Regions from separate parts of the Neisseria chenwenguii genome, predicted to be linked through region 1. Evidence: predicted binding sites of a transcription regulator. Region 1 holds the regulator's gene; the other holds the start of a gene.
What was found. Region 1 encodes FNR, which switches genes on or off when oxygen is low (the NO sensors DNR and NnrR bind a similar motif). Its sites were predicted from a motif close to TTGATNNNNATCAA; they were not measured.

Region 1 (7,422 bases):
CGGAGCGATTCGAACGCCCGACCCTCTGGTTCGTAGCCAGATACTCTATCCAACTGAGCTACGGGTGCAACACAACGAAGTCAGTATTCTATGGGCGGTTGCCGTATCTGTCAAGCATTTAGCTGGAAAAAATTTCGGGAGCGTGTAAAATGCGCGTTTATTTGTTGAATTTACAGGGAAAGAAAATGGCGCACGCTTCCCGCTGGCCGCGTTTGGCTGCTGCATTTGCCCGACTCGGCCTGCCTGTGGCGGTGGTGGATTTGGAATCGACGGGCGGCAATATGATGCAGGACAGGATTACCGAAGCGGCGGTGGTGCGTTTTGAAAACGGCCGAGTAACGCGCCATGAATGGTTGGTGAATCCACGGCAGCCGATTTCCGACTTTATCGTCCGTCTGACCGGCATTACCGACGAAATGGTCGCCGATGCGCCCGAGTTTGCCCAAATCGCGCCCGATTTGCTGCCGCTGTTGCGCGGTGCGCTGGTTGTGGCGCACAACAGCCGTTTCGATTATCCCTTTTTGCGCAGCGAATTTCAGCGTGCCGGTTTGGCGTTTGCCGCGCCCGCGCTGTGTACTGTCCAGCTTTCGCGCCGCCTCTATCCGCAGTTTCACAAACACAATCTCGACAGCATCATCGAGCGCTTCGGCATCGAAGTGGGAAGCCGCCACCGCGCCATGACTGATGTTTTGGCGCTGTGTGATTTTTTGGAACACAGTTTGGGCGAAAAAAATGCCGACGACTGGGAAAACCAGTGCCGTGCGCTGATAAATCCGAAAATGCTGCCGACCTGGCTGCCGGATCATCTGGTCGAACCGCTTTACGCGCTGCCTGACGGCGCAGGCGTGTCGGTGTGGTTTGACGCCTTCGGGCAGGCGCAGGCGGTGGAGGCGCACGAGCGGGCGTATCCCGAAATCGCCGCGCAGCTTCACAGCAAAAAAGTGCCGGTTTATATGCGTTCCGCTTCGGCGGTCAGATTTCTGCCTGCTCTCGGCAGCCTGCACGCCTTATGGCTGAAAGCACAGGCCATGCGGGAACACAATCTGAGGCCGTCTGAAAACGTCCGTACCGCCGTGACCGTGCAGTTTGCCGAAGACGAACGCGGACGGCTGCAAGCGCGGATTGTGCCGATGAAAAACGGCAGCCGAAGCACCCGCAGCTACGGTTTTTTCCTGCACAAAAAAGCTGCCAAACGCGCGCTGGCCGATTGGGCGCAAACCCACAACCTCTGCCCCGATACGCTTGGAATCCTGCCCGAAACCTATGCCCAAAACGAACCCTGCCCCGTCTCGGCGTCCGGCCGCTGCGCCTGCGGAAACGACGATGCGGTGCAAAACGACCGCATCCGCGAGTTTGCCCGCCTGCTGCCCGTTGCCGATTGGGGGCGGGCGCACGAAATCGAAATTACCGAAACCGATCCGCTCTCTGGGCAAAGCATCACGCTAACCTGCGCCGGTGGTGCGCTTGCCCTGCCGGACGGATGTTGGTATTACGATGAAACGCTGCCGGCGGTGTTGAAAGCGAAGTTTAAGCAGGGCACGGTGAAAGTGATTGCTTGAGTTTTTTCAGACGGCCTTTATTAGGCAGGTTTTGATTTTTTCACGGCGTTTAATTTGTAGGCAAAGGTAAACAGAAGCAGGCCGTCTGAAAAAACGGCCTGCTTCTGTTTGAATGTTCGAACCTAAAAAATCCCCGCCGGCTTCGTCTGGCACATTCCGCTGATTGCCTTGCAGACTGCTTTTCGGCGAATTTTTTCAGACGGCCTGCTTGTTTAAAACGGCGGGCTGTTTTAAACTGTCGGCAATGTTACGTTATATCAAAGGAAAAATCATGAAATCTTGGAAACTCGGTCTGGTGGCGGCTTTGTGTTCGGGTACGGCTTATGCGGCGCCGATGCCGGTTGTGACCAGCTTCAGCGTGTTGGGCGATGTGACCAAACAGATTGGCGGCGAGCGTGTGGCGGTGCAGAATCTGGTCGGCGCGAATCAGGATTCGCATGCTTATCATATGACTGCGGGTGATGTGAAGAAAATCCGCGCGGCCAAGCTGGTTTTGCTCAACGGCTTGGGTCTGGAAGCGGCTGATGTCCAGCGCGCGGTCAAGCGGAGCAAAGTGCCGTTTGCCGAGGCGGCGAAAGGCATTCAGGCTTTGAAAGCGGAAGAGGGGAGCCATCATCACGAACACGACGGCCATGACCACAACCACGGCGAATTTGATCCGCACGTCTGGGCAGACCCTGTGTTGATGCAGACTTATGCGCAAAACGTCGGCAACGCGCTGATTCAGGCCGATCCTGCGGGCAAGGCGTATTACCAGCAGCGGCTGACGGCGTATCAAAACCAGCTCAAAAAACTGCACAGCGATTCGCAGGCGGCGTTTAACAGCGTTCCTGCCGCCAAACGCAAGGTTTTGACCGGACATGACGCGTTTTCCTATATGGGCAAGCGTTACGGCGTAAACTTCATTGCGCCGCAAGGCGTCAGCAGCGCGGCTGAGCCGTCGGCTAAACAGGTCGCCGCCATCATCCGCCAAATCAAGCGTGAGGGCATTAAGGCGGTGTTTGCGGAAAACATCAAAGATGCGCGCATGGTTGACCGCATCGCCAAAGAAACCGGCGTACGCGTGAGCGGCAAGCTCTATTCCGACGCGCTGGGCGGCGCGCCTGCCAACAGCTACATCGGTATGTACCGCTACAATGTGAAAGCGCTGACTGATGCGATGAAGCGTTAAGTTTGGGAGTGGAGGAGGCCGTCTGAATCAAACCGGGGATTATCTGATGCAATTAATCCAAATTTAAAAACATTGCGGCGGCGCCTCCTGTTTTACATGAGGGATAAAACGAACATCGGAGTAGGCTTCTGGATTAGAAAGGAAAGATTTTGGGCTTTAACATGGTAAATCAAAAAAAACCCCGCGTAAGCGGGGTTTTTATCAGATAACCGATTAAGGTTTGGCGTAGCCGTGTACACCGTTGTAAGGAGCAGGAATCCAGCCCTCGTCAACAGCAGGACGCTCGCCTTGTACTTGACCCGGAGAAACTTGACGGGTAACTAGGCTGCGGATTTTAACATCTACGCGACGATCAGGCTCGATACAGGCGATAAGCGCAGCGCGACGTTTGGCTTTGGAAACTTTTTTGCCCATTTGAGCAACTTCTGCTTCACAAGTGGCAGTCATCTGCGCTTGAGACTCACCCAAGCCGGCAGCGGAAATTTTGCTTGAAGCAACACCTTGACCTACCAAGTAGTTAGCCACTACGTTGGCACGACGCTCAGACAACGCTTGGTTGTATTGCTCGGAACCCATAAAGTCGGTATGACCTTCAACGCGTACGGTTTGTACGTTTTCATTGCTCAGGCGTTGAGCCAGAGTGTTCAGGTTTTCTTGAGCCTCAGGACGCAGGATGTCTTTGTCGAAACCGAACAGAGCTTTGGCAGACAGAGAAACAGTTTCGTCAACGTATTCGGGATCCTGACGGACTTCTTGTGCATCACCGCACTCGATGCGGCCTTGAGTGGCTTTATCGAAGTAAGTATTTTTCCAACACTCGCCGTAGCTGTTGCGTACGACTTCTTGAGACTGGCTGCTTACGGTGTAGCCGTGTTTGGTATGCGCTTCACTTGCCATTGCGGTGCCCGAAGCAACCATAGCAACGAACAATGCGCTTAATTTCAGCTGTTTGGTCATTTTATTCCCTCATCAAGATTGTTATGCAACGGATACGGAAGCAACCGCTACAAGTTCACCAATATACAAACCGCAGCATAAAAAACGGCGGTCAATCGGATATTTCAGGTTGCACTATAAAGAAGCAAAGTGCAGGCTGTCAATACTCAAACTGCCGATTTATAGCGAAACTGCTTGCCTCCTGCGGGCAATCATGCCGAAAAACCAACGGTGTGTCATTCATTTAGGCGGAAAATTCTATTCTAAGCACTTAAAAGTTGCGGGAAAACAACATAAATTTTCCATTGCATTCCATTTTTATATATTGCATTCGGATACTTTAATAAAAAACAAACAGCTACTTATCCTGTTAAACTGCATCGGGCAGGCTCGGGCAAAATATGCTAAATTACGCGCTGTTTGTCGTACAAAACCCACAACCAAGCCGATATGAAACTGCAACAACTCCGCTACGCCCTTGAAGTTTACCGACACAATCTGAATGTTTCCGAAGCAGCCGATGCGCTGTTTACCTCGCAACCGGGCATTTCCAAGCAAATCCGGCTGTTGGAAGAAGAGCTGGGCATTCAGATTTTCATCCGCAGCGGCAAGCGCGTGGTTTCGGTCTCGCAGCCGGGCATGGCAGTCTTGGAAATTTCCGAGCGGATTCTGCGGGATGTCCAAAATATCAAGAACATAGGCAGCGAATTTACCGATTACGACAGCGGTTCGCTGACCATTGCGACCACGCACACCCAAGCCCGTTATGTTCTGCCGCATATTGTAGCGGATTTTGTCAAGCGTTATCCGAAAGTCAGACTGACAGTCAAACAGGGTAGCTCTGCGGATATTGCGCAAATGGTCGGAAACGGCGAGGCGGATATTGCCATTGTGACGGAAAAACTTGACGAGCAGCCGGAATTGCGCAAACTAGATTGTCACCAATGGAATTATGCAGTTTTTGTACCCGACAGCCATCTGCTGCTGGAATGCCGCAATCCTTTGAGTATTGAGGATTTGGCGTCGTTTCCGCTGCTGACTTACGAATCCGCGTTTCAGGCCGGCAGCAGCGTTGCTCGGGCGTTTGAGAAAGCCGGGCTGGATCACCCCGAAATTGTGTTGGCCGCAGCCGATACCGATGTGTTGAAAACTTATGTCCGATTGGGACTGGGCGCGGGTTTGATGGCAAAAACGGCCTATAACGCCGAAACCGACAAAGACTTGCAGGCCGTCGATGTTGCCCATCTGTTTGAACCGTCACCGGTTTGGATTGCGGTACGCGCCGATACTTATCTGCGCGGCTACACTTATGATTTTATTGAGATGTTCTCGCCCAAGCTGACGCGGGAAGCGGTTGACCGCATTCTTTATATGCCGATTGTCGAAGATTTCTCGATTTAGTTTTTAGGGATATAAATAATGGCCGTCTGAAAATTCGATTGCTGAGCGCAGTTGAAGTTTTCAGACGGCCTTTTTCATTTATCAATATTTAGGTTGGGCTTACATCGCGTGTGCACAACCCGATACCATTTTTTTCAAAGCCTGCGTATCCAAGAGTTTGATGTGTTTGTGCTCCACCTGAATCAATCCGTCGTGATGAAATTTCGACAATGTACGGCTGACCGTTTCCAGTTTCAACCCCAAATAACTGCCGATTTCCTCGCGGGACATCCGCAAGATGAAATCGTTGGCGGCAAAACCGCGCGCATACAGGCGGTTGGACAGATTCAGCAGGAAGGCTGCCAAACGTTCTTCAGCGCGCATATTGCCGAGCAGCAGCATCACGCCCTGATCGCGCACGATTTCGCGGCTCATCAGGCGGAAAAAGTGGGTTTGCAGGCTGGGGATGTTCTGTCCCAATTCTTCCATGTGCGCAAACGGCAGTTCGCACACTTCGCTGTCTTCCAGCGCGACCGCGTCGCAGCTGTGAACATGGGCGCAGATACCGTCCATACCGATGAGCTCACCCGACATAAAAAAGCCGGTTACCTGATCCCGTCCGTCTTGGCTGGCGACGGTGGTTTTGAAGAAACCGGCGCGGATGGCAAAAAGCGAAGTAAACGGCTCGCCCGCGCGAAACAGGTATTCGCCCTTTTTCAGACGGCGGCTCTGGCGGATAACGGCATCTAATTGGGTAAATTCGTCCGGCACAAGCCCCACGGGCAAACAAAGCTCACGCAAAGAACAGGTGGAGCATAAAGTTTTCATCGGATGTGAATCATTGTGCGCAGCCATAAAACACCTTTATTGTAAAAACTTCTTGTGATCGGACTGATAAATTATTGACTCAGGTCAAAATAAGATTATCATAGCGTGGCATTCTAACAAACTATCCAAAATTTTACTAATTCATTAACTTATACATAAACTCCTGTCGAATATGAAAATTATCCCAATTAAAAACAACGAATTGCCAGAATTCGACCGCGAATTAATTGCCAAACTGCCCGCCAGCGGCCCGCGCTACACCTCCTACCCGACCGCCGACCGCTTTCACGAAGGTTTCAAAGAAGCCGAATACATCCGCGCCTTAGAGCAGCGCACAGGGGCTTTAAACAAGCCCCTTTCGCTTTATATCCATATCCCCTTCTGCAACACCATCTGCTACTACTGCGGCTGCAACAAAATCATCACCAAAGACAAATCCCGCGCTGACGCCTATCTCGAATATCTCGAACGCGAAATGGCGCTGCTCGCCCCGTACCTTAAAGGCCGCCATCCGCTTGCCCAACTCCACTTCGGCGGCGGCACGCCCACCTTCCTCAGCGACGGACAGCTCGAACGCGTGTTTGAAATGATCCGCCAACATTTCCAACCCCTTCCCGACGGCGAATACTCCATCGAAATCGACCCGCGCAAAGTCAGCCGCGAAACCGTGTTACACCTTGCCCGACTCGGCTTCAACCGCATGAGCGTCGGTATTCAGGATTTCGACCCCAAAGTACAGGAAGCCGTCAACCGCATCCAGTCTTACGAAGAAACCAAAGAAGTCATCGACGCCGCCCGCGACGCCGGTTTCAAATCCGTCAGCGTCGATTTGATTTACGGCCTGCCGCACCAAACCATCGACAGCATCCATACCACCATCGACACCGTATTAGGCCTCACCCCCGACCGCCTCGCCCTCTACCACTACGCCCATCTGCCGCATATTTTCAAACCCCAGCGCCGCATCGACACCGATGCCGTGCCTGACAGCGAAGAAAAACTCGACATGCTGCAATACTGCGTCCAAACCCTGACCCAACGCGGCTACGTCTTCATCGGCATGGACCACTTCGCCAAACCCGACGACGAACTCTCCGTCGCCCTGCGCGAAGGCCGGCTGCAACGCAATTTCCAAGGCTATTCCACCTACGCCGACTGTGACTTGGTCGCTATCGGCGTTTCCAGCATCGGCAAAATCGGCAGCACCTACGTTCAAAACGAACGCGACATCGACGCCTACTACGCCGCCATCGACGCCGGCCATCTCCCCGCCATGCGCGGCTACCAACTCAACCAGGACGACATCCTGCGCCGCGGCATCATCCAAGACCTCATGTGCCGCTTCGCCCTCAACTTTGCCACTTACGAACAGACCTTCCACCTCTCGTTCCCCGAATATTTCAAAGCCGAACTGGCCGACTTGCAGGGCTTACAGGAATTAGGACTGGTTCGCCTAGCCCCTAACAGCCTGACCGTTACCCCAAAAGGCCGCTTCCTCATCCGCAACATCGCCATGGTGTTCGACTACCACCTGCGCCACAAAGAAAC
Region 2 (7,422 bases), 130 kb from region 1:
CACACGCCGACGATGATGTGGCAGATATTTTGGCTTTTGGCGTAAATGGCGGCGCAGAGTAGAAACAGAGCGTTGCGGCCGTCCACAAAGGTATTGGGCACGCCGCTTTCGGCGGGTTGGATCGCCGCGCCCCCTTCCATCAGGGCATTGCGGGTGATCTGCTGCATCAAGGTGAGGTCGAGCTCGGTCTGTTTGACGCCCAAATCTTCGGCAATTTGGCGGGCGCGTTCAAGCTCAACGGCGTGGCGCTGGCCGTAGCGGAAGGTAATGGCTTCGACGTTTTCGCGCCCGTATTGTGCGATTGCCTGAATCAGGCAGGTAGTGGAATCTTGGCCGCCTGAAAAGATGACCAATGCTTTTTGGTTTGACATTTGGAATCCTAGTTTTGGTTTTGAACGGCGGCTCACGGCGGGAGGGTTGCGAACCGCCTTGAAAAGCATTGAATTATAGCAGATTTTTTCAGACGGCCGCGGGCGGCCTCAATAAAAAACCACCCTTGCGGGTGGTTTTTTATATTTACGGATTCGCAAATATCAGCCTTCGACTTTAACCTCAACACGGCGGCCGGCGGCGTCGTTGCCTTGGGCTGCGGTTGTGTTTTCGGGTTTGCGCAACTCGATGCCGTCGGCTTTTACGCCTTGAGCTTCAAGAAAGGCTTTAACGGCTTCGGCGCGTTTTTTAGAAAGCGCGGCATTGGAAGCGGCGTTGCCGGTGCTGTCGGTGTAACCGCTGATGACCAGGCGTTTGCCTTCTTTGCCGGCTTTGACGATTTCAGCCAAAACGGTTGCCGCTTTGTCGGAAACTTCGCTCTTGCCGGTGGCAAAGTAGAAAGTGCCGAGCGGTTTGCCGTTGTTGGCGCTGAAGGTTACATCTGAAACATTCTCAGCAGGCGCAGAGGCTTGTGCAGGGGCCGATGCGGCGGGCGTTGAAGCAGTGCCGGCGGCGGCAGGTGCAGCTGTGGATGCAGCGGCCGGTTCAGGCTCGGCTTTTTTCGCCGGCGCTTTGCCGTCTTTGTTGGACAAGCCCCAAACATACGCTGTCATGATGTGCAGTTTGTCTTTATCCAGGAAGTTGCTCCAAGCCGGCATTTGGCTATGACGGCCGCCGGTAATGGTTTCGATGATATTTTTCTGGCTTCCGCCCCACAACCAAGTATCGTCAGTCAGGTTCGGACCCAAACCTTGGATGCCCTGGCCTTTGTCGCCGTGACAGGTAAAGCAGTTTGCGGGCGGGCCGCCGAACAGCGTTTTACCGCGTGCGGCGCGTTCTTCGTCATACTGGTCTTTCGGTTTGGACAGCGACATAACGTAGTTGGCAACGTCTTTTACGCCCTCTTCACCCAATGCAGGACCCCAAGCCGCCATCACACCGACACGGCCTTTTTCGATGGTTTGCTGGATTTGCTCAGGCGAACCACCCCAGAGCCAGTCGTGGTCGGTCAGATTCGGGAAGCCTTTGGAACCTTTGGCGTCCGAGCCGTGACATTGGATACAGTAAGTGTCAAACATGTTCTTACCGATCCGACGGGCTTCGGGATTTTTAGCCACTTCTTCAATCGGCATTTTGGCAAATTTGGCATACATCGGTTTGTATTGCTCGTCTGCCTTTTTGACTTCCTGCTCATACTGGCCTTTACTGCTCCATTTGAAATAGCCTTTGTAATCGCCGATACCGGGATAGAGGAACAGATAGGCGGCGCCAAACAGCCAAGTCATGACATACAGCCAAAACCACCAGCGCGGCAGGGGGTTGTTGTATTCGGAAATACCATCCCACTCATGCCCTGTGGTTTTGACTTCTTCGCCTTTTTTCAAAGGCTTGACCACGTTTTGCGACAAGAGCAGCCATGCCAAGCCGATAAAGCTGAGCACGACGATGACGGCAATGTAGATTGTCCAAAAATTACTGGTAAATTGGGAAGTTGTGTTCATTCTTTTGCTCCGTTATCACGGATTAACCGGTTATCGCCCGTTTTGGTCGGACGTATCTTCTTTATCATCAAAAATACTGCTGGCGGCTTCGTCGTAGTTTTTCTTGTTGCGTCGGTTGAACACAATATAGAGCACTAACATAAAGCTGACGAATATCCAAAGCGTAAAAAGCGAGCGGGCCCAGTTAACGTCCATGCTGTTACCTTACGTTTTTCAATGCCAAGCCCAGACCTTGCAGGTAGGCGATGACGGCATCCAGTTCGGACTTGTTGGCCAAGGCCTCAGGAGCTTTCTTAATGTCTTCATCGCTGTAAGGCGTACCGACGGCGCGCAGCGCTTTCATGTGGTTGACCGTTGCTTCGGCATCCACTTTATTGCGCGCAAGCCACGGGAACGCGGGCATATTGGATTCGGGCACGACATCGCGCGGGTTAATCAGATGGATACGGTGCCATTCGTCGGAATAGCGGCCGCCCACACGCGCCAAGTCAGGACCGGTACGTTTGGAGCCCCATTGGAACGGGCGGTCGTAAACCGACTCACCCGCAACGGAGTAGTGGCCGTAACGCTCGGTTTCGGCACGGAACGGACGAATCATCTGCGAGTGGCAGTTGTAGCAGCCTTCGCGGATGTAGATGTCGCGACCTGCAACACGCAGCGCACTATACGGTTTCACGCCCGGAGCGGGCTGGGTAACGGCTTTGGTAAAAAACAGCGGAACGGCTTCGATCAACAAACCGACACTGACAACCAACAGCGTGAATACAATCAGGAAACCGACTTTTTCTTCAGCTAATTGTTGTAATTTCATTTGGTAGCCTATCTTTCTTATCTTAGTGGTGCTGTGATTGAGAAACCGCAGGAATCTCAGCATTCACCGGTTTGCCACTCATCGCCGTACGGTAAACATTGTATGCCATGATGCACATACCGCTCAGATACAGGATGCCGCCGGTCAGACGGATTGCGTAGTAAGGCATGGTGCGTTTGACAGATTCAACGAAAGAATAAGTCAGCGTGCCGTCGTCGTTCAGACTGCCCCACATCAAACCTTGCAACACGCCCGCGATCCACATCGCAGCGATATAGAGCACGACGCCGATGGTGGCAATCCAGAAATGCGCTTCAACCAATTTGGTGCTGTGCATTTCGTTGCGGCCGAACAGACGCGGAATCATGTAGTAAACCGAACCGATGGTCACAAAACCCACCCAGCCCAATGCGCCGGCGTGAACGTGTGCGACAGTCCAGTCGGTGTAGTGGCTCAAAGCGTTGACGGTTTTAATCGACATCATCGGACCTTCAAAGGTGGACATGCCGTAGAAAGACAGGGAAACGATCAGGAATTTCAGAATCGGGTCGGTACGCAGTTTGTCCCACGCGCCGGAAAGCGTCATGATGCCGTTGATCATACCGCCCCAAGACGGCGCGAACAGAATCAGCGACAACACCATACCCAGTGACTGCGTCCAGTCAGGCAGCGCGGTGTAGTGCAAGTGGTGCGAACCTGCCCACATATAGGTAAAAATCAGCGCCCAGAAGTGAACGACAGACAAACGGTACGAGTAAACCGGACGGCCTGCCTGCTTAGGAACAAAGTAGTACATCATGCCCAAGAAGCCCGCAGTCAGGAAGAAACCCACCGCATTGTGGCCGTACCACCATTGGACCATTGCATCAATTGCCCCCGCATAAACCGAGTAAGATTTCATCAGCCCCGCAGGAATACTGATATTGTTCACGATGTGCAGCAGTGCAACCGCCAGAATAAAGCTGCCGTAAAACCAGTTGGCCACATAGATATGCTTCACTTTACGCTTGGCAACCGTACCGAAGAATACGATGGCGTAGGCAATCCACACCAGCGCGATCAGAATATCAATCGGCCATTCCAGCTCGGCGTATTCTTTGGCTTGGGTGAAACCCATGGGCAGCGTAATGACCGCGGCCACAATCACGGCCTGCCAACCCCAGAATGTAAACGGCACCAGCCAGCCGCCAAACAGGCGGGTATTACAGGTACGCTGCACGACGTAGTAAGATGTGCCGATCAGACCGCAGCCGCCGAACGCAAAAATCACCGCATTGGTATGCAGCGGACGCAGGCGGCCAAAGTGGAACCAGGGGCCTATCTCGGACAAATTAAGGGACGGTGCGAACAATTGGGCGGCAACGATGACACCGACCAACATACCCACAATCCCCCAAACAACGGTCATGATGGCAAACTGGCGCACCACCTTGTAGTTGTAGGTTTGTGTTTCCATGGGAGTCTCCATAAACTATGGGAATGAGGTTTTTCTTATCCGCCGCTGCAACCGCAAGCCGCAGGAATGGCAGAGTTTAAATTTTTCCGAATTTAACATATATGGCAAAACACGCCAAGCAATATTACACTTTTCGACATACCGGAAATACTTTCCCAACGCTTTTAAATTCATTTAAAATCAAAGTATTGCCGGAAACAATAGAACATCTGCTCTTCATTTTCAACTTTCACGTGGCATTTTCACACCGTTTTTTGACCTAAATTAAACCAATCCTATTTATACGCCGAATGTCAATAAATTTTAACAAACAGAGTTATAGATATGCTTAATTATGAAATCACCCCCTCACCGCTTGCCCACCAATGGCACATTACCCTTTCGTTCACCCGGGAAAGCGCCCAAACCCTCGAATTCAGCCTGCCAAACTGGGTTCCCGGCAGCTATTTAATCCGCGATTTCTCGCGCTACATTACCGCCCTTTCCTCCACCTGCAACGACGCGCCCGCAGAATTGGTACAACTCGATAAAAACACCTGGCAAGCCGCCGCCCAAGCCGGCGAATGGCGGATTGACTACACCATTTACGCCTTCGACCTCTCCGTGCGCGGTTCGTTTCTCAACACCGAACGCGGCTTTTTCGATGGCGCCTGCCTGTTTTTAAAAGTCAAAGGCAGCGAACAGCAGCCCCACCGCCTCCGACTCAGCGGCCTGCCCGCACATTGGCGAACCGCCACCGCCATGCCGCAAACCGCGCCCGATGTTTTTCAGACGGCCTCATACGCCGAATTCATCGACCACCCGTTTGAACTCGGCCGCATCGAATTTCTCGACTTCACCGCCGTCGGCATTCCCCATCGCATCGCCCTCAGCGGCTACTACCCCGCATTCGACCGCGCCCGCCTGACTGCCGACATCAAAAAAATCTGCGAAACCGAGCTGGCCATGTTCCTCCCTGCGCCCGCCCCGTTTGCCGAATATCTCTTCATGCTCCACGTCGGCGACGACCTTTACGGCGGCCTCGAACACACAGCCTCCACCGCCCTCCTCGCCGACCGCCACAGCCTGCCATCTGAAAACATGCAGGAAGCAGACGATGCCTACACCCAACTGCTCGGCCTGTTCAGCCACGAATACTTCCACGCGTGGAACGTCAAATCCATCAAACCCGCCGCGTTCGCCCCCTACGACCTCGACCGCGAAAACTACACCGAACAACTCTGGGCATTCGAAGGCATCACCTCCTACTACGACGACCTCTTCCTTGCCCGCAGCCGCACCATCAGCCCCGAAGCCTACCTCAAACTGCTCGCCCAAACCCTCACCCGCGTGCAGCGCGGCAAAGGCCGTCTGAAACAGACCCTCGCCCAATCCAGCCTCACCGCGTGGAACAAATTCTACAAACAAGACGAAAACAGCCCCAACGCCATCGTCAGCTACTACCAAAAAGGCGCGCTCGCCGCCCTCTGCCTCGACCTCCTCATCCGCCAAAAAAGCAACGGCCGCCACAGCCTCGACACCGTCATGCAGCAGCACTACCGCGACTGGCTTGCTACCCGCCGAGGCATCCCCGAACAACAATGGCAGGTACGCTGTCAAGCCATTACCGGATTGGATTTAAACGACTTTTTTCAGACGGCCTTATACAGCACACGCGACCTCCCGCTCGCCGAAACCCTCGCCACCGCAGGCGTCCGCCTCACATGGCACGCCCTGCCCCGCAGCCACAACGGCGGTCTGACCAACGATGAAACCGCCGTCCAACCCGCCACCGACCTCGGCGCCCGTTTCAAACAAAACCCCAACCACGCCCTACTGACCCACGTTTTCAACGGCGGCAGCGCCGAAAACGCCGGCCTCAGCCCGCAAGACAAAATCATCGCCGTCAACGGATACGCCTGCACCGACCTCGCCGCCCAGTTCGGCCGTCTGAAAAACGGCGAACGCGCCCAAATCCACTTCTTCCGCAGCGGCGTCTTGCTCAACACCGTCATCACCGCCCAAACCGCCGAAGCCGACACCGCGCTGCTGGAAATTACCGGCCGCGATTTATTGGAACGCTGGCTGTTCGGTGAATGAAGATTTGAAAGGTTTTCAGACGGCATTCCGAAATTTGCACAGCAAAAAACGATTGAGGCCGTCTGAAATATTTGAAAACCCGCCGCTTGTCTGAAGGGCAAGAAAACAAACCGCTTGAAAAATTTCCAGACGCTTGGATTTTGACCTGCACTCAAACGGTGGGTTTACATCCACCCTACCCCTCTCCCATGAGAGAGAAGGGACAGATTGCAAAATCTTTAAACATTCAGACGGCATTCCACCCCTAAAGGCCGTCTGAAACCACCCCACCCGAAAGGAAAAAACATGACCATCTTAAAACTCGCAGAAAACCTCTACATCGCCCCGCAACTGACCGCCGCCGATGCCGCGCAGGCCGCCGCACTCGGGGTTCAAGCCGTGATTTGCAACCGTCCCGACGGCGAAGAGCCGGACCAGCCCGCCGCCGCGGAAGTCAAACAATGGCTGGCGGATGCGGGCATCGGCCAATTTGCCCACCAGCCCGTTACCGCACCCGCCGCCGGCACCGCCGATGCCGCCGCGTTCCAAAACCTGTTTGCGCAGTCAGACAAACCCGTTTTGGCCTACTGCCGCACCGGCACGCGCAGCGTGCTGCTGTGGGCGCTTTATCAGGTGCAAAACGGCATGAGTGTCGCCGAAGCCAAAACCGCCGCCGCCCGGGCAGACGTGGATTTGACGAATTTCGAAGCGAAATTGCAGGCGGCAAAAGAGGCCGTCTGAAAACCTTCAGCGGTGCAGGCCGGGCTTCAGCCCAGCTTGTTGAGCTGCCTTGCCGGGCTGAAGCCCGGCCTACAACTGCTGTAAAAACGGATGATTTTCGACGCCAAATTTTGAAGTTACTACAATCTGTCTCCTTTCCTGCGCCTTGTGCGGGGGAGGGTTAGGGAGAGGGTGGTGCTTCGCAGAAGCACGTCCTGCGAGACTTTCGGAAAAATTTACCTTTTCAGGAGAAAAACCGCCCCACCCCGGCCCTCCTCCCCTTCGAGGGCAAGCGTTACGGCGGGAGGGGGAGCAGATTGCAGAAACCCAACCATTGCCGATTTTGAATCCGGCCGAAGCTGAAAATGCCGGGAATATCAGCGTTTCAAGATTTCAGACGTCCTTTAAGTGGACGTTTCAGCTTTTTATAAATTTCTCTGCCTGAA

Region 2: a site for FNR is predicted at 4,453-4,466, ahead of ccoN (cytochrome-c oxidase, cbb3-type subunit I). Genes of this name have one in related genera too.

The regions. Positions count from the first base shown of each region.
Region 1 covers NZ_CP022278.1:1,585,287-1,592,708, forward strand. The annotation lists tRNA gene BG910_RS07820 (tRNA-Arg) at 1-68, opposite strand, end outside; gene BG910_RS07825 (3'-5' exonuclease family protein) at 186-1,559, shown strand; gene BG910_RS07830 (metal ABC transporter solute-binding protein, Zn/Mn family) at 1,831-2,730, shown strand; gene BG910_RS07835 (OmpA family protein) at 2,944-3,687, opposite strand; gene BG910_RS07840 (CysB family HTH-type transcriptional regulator) at 4,117-5,067, shown strand; gene fnr (fumarate/nitrate reduction transcriptional regulator Fnr) at 5,167-5,901, opposite strand; gene hemN (oxygen-independent coproporphyrinogen III oxidase) at 6,047-7,422, shown strand, end outside.
Region 2 covers NZ_CP022278.1:1,456,882-1,464,303, reverse strand. The annotation lists partial or broken gene queC (7-cyano-7-deazaguanine synthase QueC) at 1-371, opposite strand, end outside; gene ccoP (cytochrome-c oxidase, cbb3-type subunit III) at 534-1,931, opposite strand; gene BG910_RS07235 (cbb3-type cytochrome oxidase subunit 3) at 1,962-2,126, opposite strand; gene ccoO (cytochrome-c oxidase, cbb3-type subunit II) at 2,131-2,742, opposite strand; gene ccoN (cytochrome-c oxidase, cbb3-type subunit I) at 2,765-4,198, opposite strand; gene BG910_RS07220 (M61 family metallopeptidase) at 4,523-6,277, shown strand; gene BG910_RS07215 (TIGR01244 family sulfur transferase) at 6,563-6,997, shown strand.